2 regions of the Paenibacillus gansuensis genome follow, and region 1 is predicted to be linked to the other one. Evidence: predicted binding sites of a transcription regulator. Region 1 holds the regulator's gene; the other holds the start of a gene.
The links. Region 1 encodes LexA, which represses DNA repair genes until DNA is damaged. Its sites were predicted from a motif close to CGAACATATGTTCG; they were not measured.
Positions count from the first base shown of each region.

Region 2: ACFSUF_RS19520 (Y-family DNA polymerase) is a predicted target of LexA. The motif match lies at 3,354-3,367, and genes of this name have one in related genera.

Region 1 is NZ_JBHUME010000005.1:581,328-596,218, reverse strand. Features, by position in the region: gene metH (methionine synthase) at 1-2,890, opposite strand, end outside; gene ACFSUF_RS06855 (1,2-dihydroxy-3-keto-5-methylthiopentene dioxygenase) at 3,064-3,606, shown strand; gene ACFSUF_RS06850 (HAD family hydrolase) at 3,664-4,458, opposite strand; gene ACFSUF_RS06845 (hypothetical protein) at 4,479-4,991, opposite strand; gene ACFSUF_RS06840 (DUF896 domain-containing protein) at 5,011-5,199, opposite strand; gene ACFSUF_RS06835 (LysM peptidoglycan-binding domain-containing protein) at 5,345-5,752, opposite strand; gene lexA (transcriptional repressor LexA) at 5,940-6,566, shown strand; gene glnA (type I glutamate--ammonia ligase) at 6,640-7,968, opposite strand; gene ACFSUF_RS06820 (MerR family transcriptional regulator) at 7,999-8,409, opposite strand; gene ACFSUF_RS06815 (methionine gamma-lyase family protein) at 8,566-9,816, opposite strand; gene hflX (GTPase HflX) at 9,822-11,135, opposite strand; gene spoVK (stage V sporulation protein K) at 11,222-12,199, opposite strand; gene ACFSUF_RS06800 (PAS domain S-box protein) at 12,314-14,599, opposite strand; gene ku (non-homologous end joining protein Ku) at 14,706-14,891, opposite strand, start outside.
Region 2 is NZ_JBHUME010000013.1:30,451-36,474, reverse strand. Features, by position in the region: gene ACFSUF_RS19535 (SOS response-associated peptidase) at 1-640, opposite strand, end outside; gene ACFSUF_RS19530 (ATP-dependent DNA ligase) at 760-1,623, shown strand; gene ACFSUF_RS19525 (YolD-like family protein) at 1,681-2,007, opposite strand; gene ACFSUF_RS19520 (Y-family DNA polymerase) at 2,004-3,284, opposite strand; gene ACFSUF_RS19515 (small, acid-soluble spore protein, alpha/beta type) at 3,468-3,689, shown strand; gene ACFSUF_RS19510 (zinc-ribbon domain-containing protein) at 3,795-4,340, shown strand; gene ACFSUF_RS19505 (hypothetical protein) at 4,369-4,713, shown strand; gene ACFSUF_RS19500 (hypothetical protein) at 4,731-4,817, shown strand; gene ACFSUF_RS19495 (hypothetical protein) at 5,875-6,024, shown strand, end outside.

The sequences.
Region 1 (14,891 bases):
CGGATGATTGGGCCGGGAAGAACCGGTACATGCCTTGCGTCTTGATAATGCCGCGTTCAATCGCTTCGTGCAGCAGTCCGTCCACGACATCCTTCAACTGCATCGCTTTCGGATCCTTCTCGGCCAGAAGCTGCTCCACCGAGCCTTTCAGTCCTAAATGATGACCCAGCAGCATCTGCATATTCACGTAGGGAATAATGTGGCTGATCGGGTAATCCCTGAGTACATGGCGCTGCAAATCAGGCGGTGTAAAGACCGGCGCATCCGGGTCGATATTCGAGCGCACCGCTCTCGTGAGCTGGGGCAGTTCTTTCTTGCCCGATTCCATCACATCGGACTCTTTGCTCTCTCTCAGTTCCGCCACCAAGACAGCCCGCTGTTCCGGGTCGCTCAACTTATTTGCAATGTCCAGTCCGTCCATTGCATCTTTTGCATAAAGCACTAAACCCTCGTATTCCGGCGAGATTCTTGTTTTCGTAAATTTCCTTGTTAACGCAGCTCCGCCTACGAGAATCGGGACATCAATACCTGCCGTCTTCAAGTCCTGGGCGGTTATGACCATCTGCTGCGCCGACTTCACCAACAGCCCTGATAAACCGATCGCATCCGGTTTTTCTCTGCGGTAAGCTTCAATCAACTGTTCCGGCGGTACTTTAATACCCAAATTCACGATCTGGTAACCATTGTTCGACAAAATAATTTCGACCAGGTTCTTTCCAATGTCATGGACGTCGCCTTTCACCGTAGCGAGAAGAATTTTGCCTTTCACGGAAGTCTCGTTCTTTTCCATAAACTGTTCCAGATGAGATACCGAGGCTTTCATCACTTCCGCGCTTTGCAGCACTTCGGCAACGATCAACTCATTGTTATTGAATAAACGCCCGACCTCACTCATGCCTTTCATCAGCGGACCGTTGATCACATCAAGGGCGGTATATTTCTTTAACGCTTCGTCCAGATCCGGAACCAGACCTTCTTTTGTTCCTTCAACAACGTACGAAGCCAGCCGTTCCTCCAAGGACAAATTCGAGATTTTCTCCTTCTTCTCGACTTTCTTGTTCCGGAACGCTGCAACAAACGCGGCAAGCGTATCATCGTTCGTTTCGAAAATCAGCTTCTCGGCAAGAATACGTTCTTCTTCGGGAATAGACGCATACCTTTCCAGCTTTTCCGTATTTACGATCGCGTAATCCAAGCCGGCTTTGGTGCAGTGATACAAAAAGACGGAATTTAACACCTCGCGCCCGGCCTCCGGAAGTCCGAAGGATACATTGCTTACGCCGAGTATGGTTTGGCATTCAGGTAAAGCTTCCTTGATTAAGCGGATCCCTTCAATCGTTTCCTTAGCGGATCCGATGTACTGCTCATCTCCTGTTCCTACAGGAAACACCAGCGCGTCAAAAATAAGATCGGACGGATTCATACCGTATTTATGGACTAGCAGATCATGCGAGCGCTTGGCTACTTCCAGCTTGTCTTCGCGGGTAATTGCCTGCCCCCGTTCGTCAATCGTACCGACAACGGCAGCCGCCCCGTATCGGTGAATCAACGGGACCACATGTTCAAATTTCTCCTCGCCGTCCTCAAGATTAATGGAGTTAATAATCGCCTTCCCTTGGGAATACTTCAATGCCAGCTCCATTACATTCGAATCGGTTGTATCAATGACAAGGGGAACTTTCACCTTTTTCACGACAAGTTCAAGAAAATTCTGCATATCGGCCGCTTCGTCGCGGTCCGGATCCTGAAGGCAAACGTCGATGACATGAGCGCCGCTCTTTACTTGCGCTCTTGCGATCTCGGACGCCTCCTCGTACTTACCTTCGGCAATCAAACGCTTAAACTTCCGGGATCCCAGGACGTTCGTTCGCTCTCCCACCATATATGGACGGTTTTCCGATTCAATGTACACCGTCTCGATTCCGGATACAGCAGGAGGATGAGCCCCGCTTTGGGACCTAGGCTCAAACCGGCTCAACGTCACAGCCATAGCCCGGATATGATCCGGCGTAGTACCGCAGCATCCGCCTGCAATATTCAACCAGCCCTGTTCCGCAAAACCCGCCATTTTTTTGGCAAGTGATTCCGGGGACTCATGGTACTGCCCGTTCTCGTCAGGAAGCCCGGCATTCGGATAACAGCTTACCGCACTCGACGCAATGTCTGACAAGGTCCGGATATGATCCCGCATAAATTCAGGGCCTGTCGCACAGTTCAAGCCAACCGATACCGGCTTCAAATGCTCCAGCGAAATATAGAATGATTCGATATTCTGGCCTGCAAGCGTTGTGCCCATCGGTTCGATCGTACCTGATATCATCAGCGGCAGCTCGATCCCGGTAGCTTCAAAAGCTTTACGGATCCCGATTGTTCCTGCTTTCACGTTCAGCGTATCCTGGGAAGTCTCGAGCAGCAGCGCATCTACACCGCCTTCAATAAGTGCCTTCGCCTGCTCATAATAGCTTTCTACGAGTTCGTCGAACGTCACGCCCCCGGTAACAGATAGCGTCTTTGTCGTTGGTCCCATAGCACCCGCCACGTATCGGGGCCATTCCGGGGTGGAGAATTTCCTTGCCGCGTCCACAGCCAGACGAGCGGCCTCCAGGTTGAGCTCGACTGCGCGGTCCTGAAGCTCATATTCTGCAAGGACAACACTTGTGGATCCGAACGTATTCGTTTCAAGGATATCCGCACCGGCTTCAAGATAAGCCTCATGAATGGAGGAAATGACATCGGGCCTCGTCAGCACCAGCATTTCATTACAGCCCTCCAGGTCTTCACCGCCGAAGTCGTCCGCATTTAAATCCGCTTGCTGAATCATAGTGCCCATCGCACCGTCGAGGATCATAATTTTTCTCTGTAACTGTTCCTTCAGGGCTGGTTTCTGCATGGCCGTTCTCTCCTCTACCGAAAAATCGTTAAAGTATAGTCTATCAGATTGGAGACCATTAGAAAAGAATAAACTGGAACCTCGATTTAGGCTTGCACATCGACAATATGAGAAAACTGTATTATAATCTTCGTAAATCATACTATAGTGCTAGGAATTAGGAGGAAGATCACATGGCAGAAATTCGCATTCGCAATACAAATGAGCGCATCACCGGAGAAGAGAACGTCCGTTCCTTCCTGGAGTCCCAGGAAGTGTTATATGAACATTGGAACGCTGGCAAGATGCCTGCTTCGCTTCAAGAGAAATTTGTTCTTTCCGATGAAGAGAAACAAGAGATCCTTTCGGTCTACCAACCTGAAATTACAGATTTGGCCGAACGACGCGGTTATAAGACTTGGGACATTGTTGCACTGTCCGATGCGACCCCGAATTTGGACGAACTGCTTAAGAAATTCGAAGACGTTCACACGCATACTGAGGATGAAGTCCGCGCTATCGTTGCCGGCAAGGGCATTTTCATCATTAAAGGAACTCCTGAAGTCGGGTACTTTGATGTTGAGCTCACTGCAGGTGATGTGATTTCCGTACCGGAGCATAAACCACACTTCTTTACGCTAATGGAGAACCGCCAGATCGTTGCGGTACGCCTGTTTATCGAGACGGAAGGCTGGATTGCGCATTCCTTTGCGGATCCTGAATTTACGAAGGCGTAATTTGTATCTTGAATCAGAAAAAGAACCCTTGGGCTGACGGCCCAGGGGTTCTTTGATTTAAGAAAGAGAGTCGATAATTGCATACAGTTCTTCCAGATGAGATATTTCGTATGCAGGAACGATATCATCTGTACGCTTCATTCCATGACGGTTAATCCAAGCATTCTTCATCCCGATCCGGTTGGAGCCTAGAATATCCGTAGTGAGCTTGTCCCCTACCATAAGCCCCTCATCCGGTTCGATGCCGAGCAATTTGACCGCATGCCGGAAAATGGACTCTGCAGGCTTGCCCTCACCAAATTCCCCGGAGATCATGATATGATCAAAATACGGCGCCATCAGCGGTACCATAGCCAGCTTCTCCTTCTGGAGATCCGGCGAACCGTTAGTAAGCAGGAGCAGCTTGTACTTTCTTTTCAGGTTATCCAACACGCGGTAAGTTTCTTCGTATACATACGGAAGCTTTCGGCGGGTCTGATGGAACAGCTCGGCTAATTCGGAGCCTGACTCTGCATCTTCCACACCAAGCTGCTTCAAACCGCGGATCCATGCTTCTCTGCGGTACGTTGGAGCAAGTACATTCAGCTTTCGGAACTCTTCTTGTTCCCCTTCCGCAAAATTACCCCACAGCGCTTCAAACGGATTAATTCCGATCATTTTGGTGAATGGAAATGTCTCGTAGGATTCGTAAAGTTCCCTCGCTTCCTTGCGGACCGCTTCCTCCAATGCCCCGGCATGAACGCCAAACTTGCGTTCCGCCTCTTTACATACCGTCTCGAAGGCTTCCTTCACACTGCGGTCGTCCCAAAGCAATGTATCATCCAGATCAAACAGAACTGCTTTAATCGCCATGCTTTCTCATCTCTCCCCGATTAGTTAGCCTTCTCTTCAAAAGGAACGGCATGCTGTTTCGCAAATGTCTGCAAGTCCGCCGCCATCTTGTCCGTATCATAACGGTTAAACACTCTGGAAAACACCCAGTTGCTCTTACTATGTTTCAGATGAACAACAACATAGCCCGGCTGTGCCACGATTTTCTCCAAACCAGCTGCATACATTTTCCGGTCCCCGCCGAACTTGCGCGTCGAGATATAGTCTTTGCCGATGGCAAGATACGGTTTGCGGAAATAGAAAACGACTGCCAGAAGCAGGTAACTGATTACTGTGAACCAGTACATCGCCCCTTGCTGGACTGCAAATGCGATCGCAAAAAATATCGCGATAACCGCACACCCGATCGGAAGAAGAAAACTGCGGCCGGTGTGTCTCTTTACTTCAGACGCGGATCCAGGTGAATTCGAAATCGATAGCTTTCCCTGTTTCGCTCTTACTTTGTTCGTTACTTTCGTGTTCTTCTGAACCATACGTTCCCACTTACGGGACATGCCTGAACCCACCCATCACTTAGTGTTTAATTTGCTCGTCGTCACCGTCTACCAGCGTAATATTATCCAGCTGGTTTCGCAGCGACTGCTTGAAAGCATTAATATATTTAGCGCGAAGCTCTTTCTGCTCTGCAGCCTCTTCAGGTGTAAGCCCCACGCTTTTTTGTTTTCGGGAAAGTTCATTAATTCTCAATACAATTTCATCCATGTCATATCCTCCTGTCCATATCATATTTACTTTGACATGGAGCATATGTAAAGTCAAGAAGCAGCCTTCATTGTTACCGGAATTTTCGGAAATAGAAAAAACCGGCAGCCGTAGAAAGGCATACCGGAGTACATGACATGTATTTTTATTTTGAAGCTGCCGGCAGCTTCAATGCCTGGCCTTCCTGCAGCAGACTGCTGTGCAGCCCATTCAGCTTCTTGATCGAAGCAATATACGAACGCACACTCTGCCCATCGGAAGCGTGATCTTGTGCAATGGACCATAAAGACTCGCCTGTATCGACATAAATGATTGCCGGAGCCGGATTCACGACGGAAACTTGCTGCGGGCTGATATCTTCACGTTCTCCGTTCGCCTGAAGAATTATGCCGAAAGACGAACAGAATACGAACAGTAACAGAAACACCATAAATCTCTTCCCGTTAATACGGAATGCAGCTTCCTTGGGACGGATACCGTGGGTTGATAACGACTTGCGGGCGTTCGCGGATGAGGCAGAAGTTGTGTTTGTGTATGTATAGTAGGCTTGCATAATGGATCTCCTCCAAACATTTGTTCGCACTTGTTATATTCAAGATAACACGAACACATGTTTGAGTCAAGGCCTAAAGAAAACATTTGTTCCCATATTATTTCAGGAAACTCGAACTTATGTTTGTACGAACTCCGGTTCTGTGCTATAATTTCCCTAACCGAATTTCCGAATTGGAGTGATCGATGTGTCGAAGATTTCGAATCGCCAGATGGCGATCTTAGATTTCATAAAGAATGAAGTGAGGGACAAGGGATACCCTCCTTCCGTTAGAGAGATCGGCGAAGCGGTTGGACTGGCTTCGAGTTCTACGGTCCATGGCCATCTGGACAGGCTCGAGAAGAAAGGCATGATCCGCCGCGACCCGACGAAACCGAGAGCCATTGAAATCCTCGGCGGCACCGGCGACGAATCTTCGAACGTGTTCCCTCTTTCCGTGGCCAGAGTTCCTTTGGTAGGTAAGGTAACCGCCGGAGTTCCTATTACGGCCACAGAGAATATTGAAGACTATTTTCCGCTGCCAAGCCATTTCGTAGGCGATCAGACCGTATTTATGCTGAATGTCATCGGAGACAGTATGATTGAAGCAGGCATTCACGACGGAGACTATGTCATCGTACGCCAGCAGCAGACTGCGAACAACGGAGACATCGTCGTAGCGATGACCGAAGATGACGAGGCTACTGTGAAACGCTTTTATAAGGAACGGGATCATATTCGCTTACAGCCTGAGAATTCGGCCTTATCCCCTATCCTTCTCAATCACGTCACGATCCTTGGCAGAGTCATTGGCCTATTCAGAGATATCCACTAAAGTTACTTTTAATTGAAAATTTAAGAAGCTCCCGGATCCAATGATCCGGGAGCTTCTTTCATTACTGTATGAATTAGAACAATGTAATATATTGATCGCGTTCCCACTGGTGGATTTGCGTACGGTACATATCCCATTCGATTTCTTTCAGTTCATAAAAGTGTGCTAGAGCATGTTCCCCAAGCGCATCGCAAATGACATCGTCCCGAAGCAGCTCGCCCAAAGCTTCCTTAAGGGAATAAGGCAGTGTCGGAATACCGTCTTCAATACGCTCTTCTTCCGTCATAACATAAATGTTACGGTCCGTAGGGGCAGGCAGAGCAAGCTTATTTTTGATGCCGTCCAGGCCTGATTTCAACATTACGGCAAGAGCAAGGTAAGGATTGGCAGTAGGGTCAGGATTGCGGACTTCAATCCTCGTGCTTAAGCCCCGGGATGCCGGAATCCGGATCATCGGGCTGCGGTTGGACGCAGACCAAGCTACGTAACATGGTGCCTCGTAACCTGGCACGAGACGCTTGTAAGAGTTAACAGTCGGGTTGGTGATCGCTGCAAAAGCACGTGCATGCTTCAATACCCCAGCCATATACTGGCGTGCTTCCACGCTTAGGCCAAGTTTATCGCTCTCGTCATAGAAAGCGTTCTCCTTGCCGCGGAATAGGGACTGGTGACAGTGCATTCCGGAACCGTTCATACCGAATAACGGCTTCGGCATAAAGGTGGCGTGAAGCCCATGCTGTCTGGCAATCGTCTTTACAACCAGTTTAAAAGTTTGGATCTGGTCGGCTGCGCGTATCGCATCCGCATATTTAAAGTCGATTTCATGTTGTCCGGGAGCTACTTCATGATGGGATGCTTCGATCTCGAAGCCCATCTCCTCAAGAACAAGAACGATCTCACGGCGGCAGTTCTCGCCAAGATCCGTAGGGGCTAAGTCAAAATAACCGCCTTGGTCGTTCAATTCCATCGTCGGATTCCCCTTCTCGTCCGTCTTGAACAGGAAGAACTCCGGTTCAGGACCTACGTTCATAGCGGTATATCCCATTTCTTCAGCTTCTTTCAAGGAGCGCTTCAAAATACCGCGCGGATCCCCGGCAAAAGGTGTGCCGTCAGGCATATAAATATCACAAATCAGACGGGCTACACGATTCTGGGTTACCCATGGGAAAATTACCCATGTATCCAGATCAGGGTAAAGATACATATCCGATTCCTCGATACGCACATAACCTTCAATAGAAGAACCGTCAAACATCATCTTATTATCAAGCGCTTTCTCCAGTTGGCTTACAGGAATCTCTACGTTCTTGATCGTACCCAGCAAGTCCGTAAATTGGAGACGGATGAAACGCACGTTCTGTTCCTTAGCAATGCGAAGAATATCCTCTTTAGTGAAACCCATTCGAAAATCTCTCCTCTACAATAGTATGGATTAACGCTGAAAAAATCTGGATAGTTCGCCTTGGATGAGAGAAACTTTGCCTCTTCGGTTGCCTTGCAGCAAGTCTTGTTTCAACATACGGTGAAGCTGCGATTCTGAAAGCTCTTTACGCTTCACTTCGGTCTGTTCGTTCAACACTGTAGCATCTTCCGATTCCCTGGAAACCGGCAGCATTACCTGTTTAATGCCAGCGATGTTGACGCCCTTCTCAATCAGGGCTTTAATCTCCAAGAGCCGTTCCACGTCATTGAACGAGAAAAGACGCTGATTCCCGGCAGTACGTGCTGGCACAATCAGTTCATGCTGCTCGTAGTAGCGGATCTGCCTTGCGGTCAAATCCGTGAGCTTCATGACGATCCCGATTGGGAACAAGGCCATATTCCTACGAATATCGTCAGTCATAAATCATCAACCTTCCAATGGAATAAGATACTTCCATTGTAACCGCCATCACAAGAAGGTGTCAAGTCGTGTAAGGTTTAATGTAATAATACCTATACATTGCCTTAACATGCTTCATCAGCAATCCTTAAACGTCCATAAACCATGTAGAAAACCTTACAGCAACCCTCTGTCCTTCATATTTCTGAGCGCAGTCAAAATCCCCAGCTTAACATGGGAGTAGGTAAGCCCGCCCTGCATATAGGCAATGAAGGGTTCCCTGATCGGCGCATCGGCCGATAACTCCAGGCTTCCGCCTTGTATGAATGTGCCTGCAGCCATAATAACCGGATGCTCATAACCCGGCATATCCCAAGGTTCTGGCACGACATGGGAATCTACAGCCGAAGACATTTGAATCCCTTGCACAAAGGCAATCAAGTGTTCATCAGATGAGAAACGGATCGCTTGGATGAGATCCGTTCTTGGTTCGGTCCACCCGGGTTTCGTTTCAAAGCCCAATTCCTCAAATACGGCAGCTGCAAGGATACTCCCCTTCACAGCTTGTCCGACTAATAACGGGGCCAGGAATAAACCTTGATAGATCGCCCTGGTAGTTCCCAGCATGGCACCAACTTCACCGCCGATTCCTGGAGCAGTAAGGCGGTAGGATGCCTGCTCAACGTATTTTTGCTTCCCGACAATATAGCCCCCGGAAGGAGCGATTCCGCCCCCGGGGTTTTTAATCAGGGAACCCGCCATCAAATCCACGCCAGCTTCCGTAGGTTCCCATGTTTCTGTAAACTCACCATAACAGTTATCTACAAAAACAATCAGGTCATTCTTTAACATCTTCACCTTATCCGCCATTTCCCGGATTTCAGCTACGGTGAAAGACGCCCGCCAGTCATAGCCGCGCGAGCGCTGGATTCCAATAACTTTGGTCTGTACAGTAATCGCTTTCTCCACAGACGCCCAATCAATACCGCCTTCTTCCAGCAAAGGCACTTCTTTGTACTTTATGCCGAAATCCTGAAGCGATCCTTTGCCGTCTCCAGGTTTGCCGATTACTTTATGCAGCGTATCATAAGGCTTTCCCGTGATATAAAGCAGCTCGTCCCCCGGACGAAGCACACCGAACAATGCCGTACTGATCGTGTGTGTTCCCGAAACAAAATGAGGACGGACCAGCCCCGCTTCCGCACCGAACACTTCAGCGTATACGAGATCCAGCACTTCCCGTCCGCGGTCATTGTATCCATATCCGGTTGATCCGGCAAAATGATAGTCGCTGACTTTATGCTTCTGAAAAGCTTGAATGACCTTCCATTGATTCTCATCTACAATACGGTCGACTTCCGTAAGCCGGAAGCCGATCCGCTCTTCCGTCTGACTTATCTTATCGTGCAGTTCCTGCGAAAAACTCATTTGCTTTATTCCCCCGCTGTGTTTGCAAAAGTGTTAGTTTCCAAAAAAGGCTCAAGAATATACCCGGATTTCTCGTAATCTATTTTATTGACACGAACTTCAAACAGCATATCCTCCTCGTCAAACGTCTGCTCCAGCACCTCGCCGATCCGGTAAACATGCGCCGCCAAATCGCCGCGGTCAGCCGGAATCCGGAACGTTCGGGTATCGCCTGTCATTTTCTCCTGGATCGCATCTTTGAGCTTATCCAAGTCTTCAGGCGTATAGGCGCTGATCTTCAGATAATCGCCTTCGGATGTAAGCATTTCACGTTCTTCAGGCGTACACAAATCAATTTTGTTAAACAAAGTTAGCTGTTCTTTGCCTGCCGCGCCTAGATCGCCGAGAACTTTTTGGACGACTCTCATTTGATCGGTTCTATTATCGCTGGAACTGTCAACAACATGCAAGATCAAATCGGCCTCATTAGCCTCCTCCAGCGTGGCCCTAAACGCAGCAACCAGATCATGAGGGAGGTTTTGGATAAATCCTACCGTATCGGTTATGACAATTTCCTTTCCGGCAGGAAGCACAAGCGTCCGGCTAGTCGGATCCAGTGTTGCAAACAGCTGGTCTTCTACCAAGACATCCGCCTGGGTAAGCTGCTTTAACAAAGTAGATTTACCCGCGTTCGTATAACCGACCAGAGCTACTTGAAAAATACCAGATTTTTTACGACGTTCCCGATGAAGCGTACGATGCCGCACCACTTCCTCTAACTGGGCTTTAAGGTCGCTGATCCGCTCCCGGATGTGCCGGCGGTCCGTTTCCAGCTTCGTTTCGCCGGGTCCGCGGGTTCCTATACCGGCACCAAGCCGGGACAAGTTTTTGCCTTGTCCCGACAGCCGGGGCAATAAATAGCTTAGCTGGGCAAGCTCTACCTGGATAATCCCTTCTCTGGTCTTCGCACGCTGGGCAAAAATATCTAAAATAAGCTGTGTTCTGTCAATAATCTTGACATCCAAAGCGGCTTCGAGATTCCTTACTTGGGCACCCGACAGCTCCTGATCGAAGATCGCCGTGTTCCCCCCCAATTCATCGATCCTGATCTTCAGTTCCTCCACTTTTCCTTTGCCGATAAACCACTTAGGATCTTTGGATTCTTTGTTTTGTGTTATCGTATCCAGCACTTCCGCGCCGGCCGTCTCGGCAAGGCCCACCAATTCAGCCAGGGAATACTCCATGTTCACTTCCTCTTTTTTGTGCTCATTCGTATATAAACTGACAAGGACCGCCCGGTCCTGTTCCTTCGCATTCGTGGTGTAAGTTTGTTGTTTCAATCTATATTCCTCCTTAGATGCATCTGCTGGCGCAAATGTAGCCGCGTACCCGCTTCTATTCGATTTTCAGTATTTCCCAAATCAGACTATAATTTGTCAAAACGCAAATCTTCCGGCTTCAATTGCATTAATTCATGCTTGGTCGGCGGCATACCCGTCCCCAACAAGCGTACAGCCTGATAACGGATCGCTTTCTCAATCACATTACGCACATAACGTGCATTGCTGAAGGAGTGCAGATAGGACTGCTTCTCCTGCATCAAATGCTGACGAAGCTTAAACACTGCCGGCGGCGCGATTTGATAATCCCTCTCTTTAAGCATAAGCTCACAAATTTGAAGCAGCTGGTCAACAGAGTAATCCGGAAAGTCAATCTGTATAGGAAACCGGGAAGGGAGGCCCGGGTTCAGCTGAAGGAACTGATTCATCTCTTCCGAATAACCAGCCAGAATAAGGATGAACTGGTTTTTATGGTCCTCCATCGCTTTTACCAGCGTGTCAATTGCTTCTTTGCCAAAGTCCTTTTCCCCGCCCCGGGCCAGACTGTAAGCCTCATCGATAAACAGAATGCCGCCCAGAGCCCTTTTGACCAGATCTCTCGTCCGCTGCGCGGTATGACCTATATATTCGCCTACCAGATCAGCCCGTTCGACCTCAATTAAATGCCCTTTGGTCAGAACGCCCATATTTTGAAACAGCTTGGCGACCATGCGTGCAACCGTTGTTTTTCCGGTCCCTGGATTGCCCCGGAAGATCATATGATATACTTGCGATCCGCTCTGAAGTCCTGCTTCCACGCGCATGTGGGACACCTGAAGAAGCGCATAAATCTCATATACCAGATCCTTTACGTTCTCCATCCCCACCATCTGATCCAGCTGCTTTTGAATGGGCGTAAACTGAGTATCATAAGGAGCCGCCTTCGGCTGGGTCAGGCTGTCGGATTCCGCCGGCAGCGCTGCAGCTCCTGAACCGGCAGAATCCGGAGTGCGCAGCACTACGTTAATTTGGCGCGAAGGCCTGGAGGACGGTTTCGTATCGGTGCTGATGACTCGCCCGTTCATATGTGTATGTCACCTCTTTTTCATCGGTGTGCGTTTCATACCATATGTATTCATCCTCTGGGGCTCATATTAGCAGTTTTGTGCAGGCTTGGCTAATAGACAAAACAGCTATAGTCAAAAAAACCTGCCGGACGATCCTGAAAAATGGCGCTGGATCACCTGATCAAGCCATTCAAGTTTCAACGGTTTGCTGATGTAATCGTCCATTCCGCATTCCAGGTATTTTTCCTTGTCGCCAAGCAGAGCATTGGCCGTAACAGCGATCATTACAGGAACCCGGCCATGCGGTATGCGTTCCCGAATATGCCTTGCCGCTTCGATCCCGTCCATAATCGGCATTTGGATATCCATGAGCACAAGATCGTATACCTTACTCGTTACCGCATCCACTGCCTCTTGTCCGTTCTCCGCCATGTCGATGTGATGACCGTATTTTTTGAGCATCATATATAGCACTTTCCGGTTCATTTCATGATCTTCGGCGATCAAAATCCGCAACCCCTTTACGACACCTTCCTGCCCGGGCAGGCTCCATATATGATCAACCTTTGGAGCGGCAGGCTCATCAGGTAACATCAAGGGTAGTTTGACACGAAACGTAGTGCCGCTTCCTTTTATGGAGCTGACTCTGACGGTTCCACCCATCAGTTCCACCAAACGCGCGGTAATGGCCAAGCCCAGTCCGGTTCCGCCGTATTTACGGCTCATAGATGCATCAAGTTGAGTGAACGGCTTGAAGATTCCATCTAAATGGTCAGGTTCTATGCCGATTCCGGTATCTTCAATGGTAACGAGCAGACCTTCCGGAACTTCAGGAGAATCGTTACGTGAAACCGCTATCGTCACATTGCCCTTTTCCGTAAATTTCAAGGCATTGCCGAGAAGGTTAATAAAGATTTGACGGATTCTGGTTTCATCACCCAAAACAACCCGGGGCAGCCGGCTGTCATAGGACCAGCTTAACTCAATCATTTTCCCATCCGCTTCTTTTCGGAACAGCTCTATGGAAGCACGGACCGCGTCTTCCAGTGAATACGGTTCTTTGGCCAGCGGGAAAACGCCAGAATCCATTGCAGAAAAGTCCAAAATCCCGTTCATCATAGACAAAAGGACATTACCGCTCTGGCGGATCGTAAGTACGGAATCGCGTTGAGATTGGGTCAAAGGAGTTTCTGACAGAAGATCGGCATGTCCGAGAATCCCGTTAAGCGGCGTGCGAACTTCATGACTGATCATCGTCAGAAATTCATTTCGGGCTTTAGCAGCGGACTCTGCGGCTTCTTTGGCTACTATTAATTTGTTTCGTTCCGTAACATCTTGAAGGGTACCGAATAACTGCAGCGGAACCCCGTGAGCATCCCTTTCCAATGTGCCGAGAATATGTAAATACTTGAAAGAACCGTCTTCTCTTTTCCTGCGGACTTGAACCTGCAGTTCGTGACCGGATAGGGCACGTTCCACAGCTTCCTGGAGAAGGCCATGATCCTCCTCATAATAGAGCTGAAAGGTCGGGATGAAACTCCCTTCGAAGGACGCGGGGTCGACCTCCAGCAGCCGGTACATCTGGTCGGACCACTCCACCTTATCATTGACGATATCCCACTTCCAGCTGCCTAAAGATGCGACCTGCTGTGCCTGCTTCAACAGCTGATGCTGCCTTACTGCCTGGTCCACGTTCCGAGTTACGCCAATAATATATTCCATTTCCCCCAACCCGTTGCGCACGACCGTATAGTTTACCTCGACCCAGATATAATGGCCGTCTTTGTGCTTCAGGCGGAACGTAACGACATCCGCATCTTCGTTATTCCGCCCTTGAAGCTGCCGTAAGTCCTCAGGATGTTGGAGATCTTTATTATTTTTGCCAATAAACTCTTCGGGTTCATAACCGAGCATCGATTTCACGGATGGCGAAACATATCTGCATACCCCGTCAGGAGTCAAATAGGAAACAACATCCTGCACATGATCGGTAATCAGCTTATGCAGCAGCTGAATTTGGCCCTGTTCCCGCTCATTCCGCTTTCGGTCCGTGATATCAACGAGATGCGAAATATAATATAAGGGCTTGCCTTGTTCGTCTCTGGCAACATAATCATGAAGTGAAGCCCAAACGATACGGCGGTCCTTCGTTACATATCTTTGTTCAGTTGCATATGCTGACATTTGCCCTTCCCCAAGCAGGCTGACCGAGCGTAAGCGTTCTTCCCTGTCATCCGGGGAGGTAACACTTATAAAATCAAGCCCGAACAGCTCCTCCTTGCTGTAACCAAGCATCTTAAATAAAGCCGGATTGCCATGCATCAGTTTTCCGTCTAAATCCAGAAGTGCAATCCCGATCGGAGCATAGTTGTACATTTCGTCAAAAAATTTCACAAATTCGGTTGACTTGTAGCTCACATAGTAACCTCCCGGGAAATGTCTGACTGCCTGCTTTCCATCCTTACAAGTATAGTACAAGCCCCGGCAAAATCCTATGCTCTTCTCGGGCTGCCTGGACTTTCGATCAGGCACCCGTCTGTTTAGAGCGCTTCTTCGATGTATGGGACCGGCCGGATTTCGGTTTTGGGCCTGCAGATTGGGCCGGCTTCTCTGCCTCAGGCTTAACCTGGGCGAGGCTTGCTTTCAGGGCATCCATCAGATCAATCACATTTCTTTGTTTTTCTTCCGGCGCCTGCTTGACTTCCCTTCC
Region 2 (6,024 bases), on a different contig from region 1:
GATTTTTCACGTAGTTCACAGCCTTTGAGACAGGAAATAACTTCATTTCTTCTGTTGGATACGAGGTTAATAGGGAAGTTAGCAAATCCTTATCCATGTTATTGGTATCTAACCACAAATCGATCCCATTTTCATTGAGAATAACGGGCATCCGATCATGGACTTTTTCGGCAAGTTCATTTGGGGATGTAGTAATGATCGTACAGCTCCAAACGGTATTCTTATCAGGACCTTCCCATGTGTCGTAAAGACCCGCTAACCCAAACGTTTTTTCCGAATTAAGCTGAAAGAGATAGGGTTGCTTACCGGAACCCTCTTTCCGCCATTCATAATAGCCTGAACACGGTAATACGATTCTCTTTCGATCAATCAAGTTACGAAAAGCCGGCTTTTTTAGAATGGACTCGGCACGAGCATTTATCATTGAATAGCTGCTTTTTCCGTCTTTTGACCAAAACGGTACCAGTCCCCACTTGAAACCACGCAGTACCCGTTCACCGTCTACTGTTAGGACGGCCGGCACTATATTCGTTGGGGCGATGTTGTATCGTCTTTGGTATCCCTCAAATTCATTCCGTCCAATATCAAATAATTCAACAATTTCATCGATATCACTGGTTAAGGTGAACCTTCCACACATATCAATACCCCCTTAATTTTATCTATACCCTACTGGCAACACAGTTGAATTGCTTGACCATCAATTCCCATTACCCGAACCTTATCGTCAGTGTTACCATTAAATTAGGTGATGAATTTATGTTCTACCCCCCTATGTTACTTATGCATTCGGTTAACAACGAAGCTTTCGAACATCAGGACTATCTTGCAAGCTTGAAATTAGACGGCATTCGTTTACTTGTTTCTAATATGGATCATTTCAAGCTGTACACAAAAAATCAGGACGTGACCTCCCGATTTCCCGAGCTCCATAATCCACCCATCAGTAAAGGCACCATCCTTGACGGTGAATTAATTGTTGTCGACGAGAAGGGACACCCCGACTTTGAGGCTTGTTTGTCCCGCTTTCATTCCCGCAAGGCGAATTACAAGGTTCAATTCTGCGCCTTCGATATTTTGTATTGCCGCGGTGAAAATGTAACGGGGCTGCCGCTTGAAAAGCGTTTGGAACTTTTAGAAGCGGAGATGCAGGAAACAGAGCATTACTCCCGTATGCGAATAATCCACGGTAATCCAGTTCAATTATTTGAGATCGTTAAGGCAGCGGGCTTGGAGGGTATCGTGCTAAAAAAGCGTGACAGTAAATACGAGACCCGCTCTCGACCCTGCGAGCCGGGAAGCAAAGCGATCCGATCTTGGGCATGGCAAAAGGTCATCAATTACAGCAGTTCCGATGTGGTTATAACGGGTTATTCAAAGGAAAACCATCATTGGTTAATCGGCGCTCCGGAAGACGGCCGTATAAAGCCGCTCGGGACGATGGAACTCGGAATAACGCAAAAGCACCGGAAGGAAATTTGGCCCCGTTTGGGGTGTTCTGTTGTTGACGAGAATAAGAAATTTGTATTCGTTGAGCCCCTTATTACCTGCAGGGTACGTCATCGTGGATATTATAAAAGTGGATTTATGAGGCTGCCTGTTTTAGATGAAGTTCTATCTTAGAAAAAGAATTGCCTCTCGTTTTTGCATAAAGAGACCCCGGGGTATCCCGGGGTCTCTTTATGCAAAATAAACATCGATCAAATTGGCAAAAGTAATGATCTTAATTTCAGAGCCAACCACTATTCGAATTTGCTTAGTTAATGGATCCACTCGTTCTATTGTTCCGGTGACTTCGAAATGTCTTCGATTTGAAAAATATTTCAACACGACATCACGTTCCTCTTGTAAAGCAAGGGAAATAACCTCATTCATTTCTTCCATTTTTTGCTCATCTATTGTAGGTAGTGTGACATCGCTTTCTGAATGATAGAGATTAGCAATTAATTTTTTGTGCTGTGGAATCATGAGGGAAACCCATTTAATTCGTCCTCTATCATGGATCATGCTTTATGCCCTCCAATGGTGCCGGCTCGGGCTAGCGCTGTTCCGCCTTCCATTAAACTTGTTGCCCGGAAAATAGCAGTTGATCCGAATTTGTTTTTAATTGAATCCATTACATAACCAATCTCTCGTTGTTTTGTTTTATCTTCAAACAAGTCTAACTGAACGATTTCATCTTGAGTAAGGTTGGTTAGAGAGACGTGGAGATTTCTAACAACTTGGCCTTCATAATGTTTATTGAAAATCTCCCTGCACACTTCATAAATATCCATCGTAATGTTGGTTGGATTGTGTACCGTTTTAGCTTGGCTAAAACCTCCGCCGCCTAAAGTGTGGCTAAATCCAACAGCCAGGGTGATGGTGCGGCCGGCCATTTTAGATGCTCTTGCTCTTCTAGTGACTTCCTCTACCTGATCCAGTATAGCTGGATATATTTCAGCTCCTTGGTAATCACGCAGAAGGGTGATGCCAGCGGAGAAACCCTTCTGATGCAGATTCGTGGTTTGATTAATTTGTGGTTTGTAGTAGGGATTGGTTAGATCAATTCCCCAGCTATGGTTGTAAAGCTCTTGCCCGATCGCATTCCCGAATTGCTTTTTAAGTAAGTTTAATGGGTATTTTGCAACATCACCCAAGGTGTAAATACCAAGTCGATGTAATCGCTTTTCTATTCGGGAGCCAATTCCCCATATGTCTTTGATTGGTGTTGGCCACATTTTATCGGCGAAAGTTTCATAGGTAACACCCTCGATATATCCAGTAGCCTCATTCCTTTTTGCCAGGCAATCTAATGCTACCTTACTCTGATAATAATTTTCTCCGCAGCCCACCGCGGTAGGTACTCCAATCTCTTTTTTAATTGCTGCCTGAACCTGTCTTGCAATTGAAAACTTATCACCAAACAAATTTTCCGCACCGTCCACTGTAAAGAAACATTCATCAACGCTGTATATCGTTATTGCTTCTAAGGGTGTAAAGCGTTGTAAAATTTTAGGTATTTTCATTGAAAAATCAAGGTAAAGACCCATTCGTGCTTCCACTACATGAATATGAGGATGTTTGGGTATTTCATAGTGCCTGGTGCCAGTTTTGATCTTAAAATCTCGTTTCATGAGCGGACTTGCAGCCAATACAACGGCGCCAGAACGATCAAGCGAGCCAACGACAGCTAAATAGGTAGTTAGTGGGTCTAACCCCCTAAGTACGCATTCGACTGAAGCGTAAAAAGATTTAGCATCAATACAGTAACAGTTATTACGCGGTAGATTGGAGAAGTCCATTTTTATTTCCACCCTTATTTTTACAGTATAAGAACATGAGTTCTTGTTTTATGTATACCCAATTATATGCGAATATATGTTCGGATTGCTATGACAAAAAATTGTAAATCGTATGCATAGAAAAATTTGGCCTGATAACACTAAGGTAGCAAGCTACATCAAAAATGAAGGGTGGCTTTTCAAATGGGTTCTGGATCCAGTAGAAACAACACATTAGTTGTTCCACAAGCAAAAAAAGCGTTAGAGCAATTTAAATACGAGGTAGCTCAAGAACTCGGAATTCAAATTCCGCAGGATGGCTACTATGGTAACTACGCTACTCGAGACACGGGTGCAATTGGTGGACATATGGTACGTAGAATGGTGGAAATTGCTGAATCGCAGCTGTCTGGTTTCAGAAGATAAGCATATCAACTCGGAGATGGCCACAACTTCTGTGGCCATTTTTTTGTCTATATACATAGGCAGAAATACCCAAATGAAGTAAAATGTTGTTTGGGGGGGCTCACAATGGATGATTTAGAACTTGCTATGTTAAGAAAAAAGTATGCTAATATACCCACCGAAATTAGTCATTTTCAAAAAGTTAGCGACGATCCTGTTGCAATGAGGTATTGGGATTCCACTAAGAACATATGTGGTCCAAATGAAGTGAAACTCGCGACAAAGAATCCAGTTTGGTGGAAATGTCCTAAACATCATAGTTTTTCATTGACTTACCGAAATTTTTACAATAGGAAAAACAAATGTTTGGATTGCACTGTAAAAGTAAGCAAACCTAAGATATCTATGGAGGAGCGCTATAACGTTGCAATCTTTTCTAAACATGAGAATGAGACAGTCAGAGGTTTCCTTGGGATCCAAGGGCATTATTCTCAGGATAAGATAAAAGATCTTATTGATGATCAGCGAGCTGTCAACAGCTTATTGCGAAATGATATAAAAAACTTAGAAGATTTATTAAATGTGCGCATTGAAGTTCTTCTGCGGACGCGAAATCTCGGTACGAAAACGTTAGGAAAGATCCTTAAAATACTATATGAACATCTCACCTGAAGGGCAAAATGTGTCGGAAAATCCCAGGTTGGATAAGTGGCTTAAGGATATCGAGTCCAGTAAGTACGGTAGAAAAGTGATCTCTCCGGAAAACAAGAATACTACGGTTAGCGAGCATGTGGTCTACCACGTCATTCAGGAACAGGTAAAATATGTTGGTTTTTGGAGACGTCTATTTGCTTTTTTAATTGATTCTACATTAGTTGGGGCCTTATTAACTATTCTCAACACTTCAATAATATGGGAGATCATCATCTGGTTTTTTTATCAATCCTACTGGCCCTCAACGTATCTTCAAGGCACGATCGGCAAATTAGCCATCGGTGCTGTGATAACAGATAATAAGGGAGCCAAGCTGTTTCTGTATTTTTAATCTGGATTGGTTTTGTAATGATTGCTTTTCATGGAAAGAAGCAAGGACTCCATGACATGATGGCCAACACATATGTGGTCAATAAGAGGGACAAGGGGCACTAGATAATTAGGGGATAAACTTGCTGAATGAACATAGTAATTGTTGAATAATATAAGTCTCAGGGGCTTGGGCCCTTTTTCATTATAATGGACGCCCTTAAGTGGGGATGCAAGCAAGTACAAAATTGTTGTTGAAAAAAATAGAACTGTTTACGATACTTACGAGACCGAAGTTGTGCCAGATTGGAAAGGAATGAGCAGTAAGTACCCTATTCCTGGGGAAGTTGGTGAGTATACATTTAAGGTATTTAATTCAAAAGAAGAGACGCTTGTTGGTAAGGGAATCTTTAGTGTGTCAGAATAAGAGATATGGCTAGTTCTATAACCAACTGGAGGACGGGCAGCGGCTTCTGATAGAGGTTTTGTCGTAAGCGGAAATCAAGCTGTGAAACATTAGCCCGCCCATCGTTTATGTGGAACGTATTCCCGCTGCATCCGTTCGATGAAAGGTGTAAAAACCGGACCTCCATGCGATATGAAATTGAGTGGGGAATTTCGATCCTGCCACTCGTTCTGAATCTTTTTCCGGGCGTCAAGATAGTCTCAGTTGGGAAAAGGCCGGAGGCAGCCTGTCGCAAACTTAAGATTAATACAATCCGACATCTAAACCTACCCGCGCCGGGCTGACATCTTCCGTAAGCAGTTCAAGGAACCGCTCCCGAGTGGATAAAACTCATAAAGCTACAGAGAAGCCAGACCTTAAGTAAGGGGACGAGAAATCGTCTTTTTTTATTTTGGTCGCTAAAGCACACGCGTTCTTCATTGCCGCGGGAGGACCGGATAAGGATCCGCATATACTCGACTGGGATAAAGACGGTGCCTCGTGTTAAGCAGGCAAAAAAGCTGTATCTTCATTATTGAGAAGAGTAGGCTTGGAGGTACACCTTCTCTTAATAAAAGACTATGTTTGGAGAGGGTTTATCTTTAATTGAAATGTGTAATACTTCTAACAAATAGAACATTTCGAGTTGTCCGAGCACATGAGAAAACCGCATTTTAGATATTAATTCTATGTGATGACGAGAGCAATAAAAAAAGGCCCATGAAGGAGTGTTAGTAAATGACAATTTCTTTGATCGCTGGTGACAGTGATCCGCATCTTCCAAAGATGGGGGTAATGAGTTTTTTTGCACTTGAAAGGCATTCCTTAAAGACTGAGGTAAAAGATAATGTAAAATATCTCATATTGTTAGGTGAGCGTGGAAGTAAT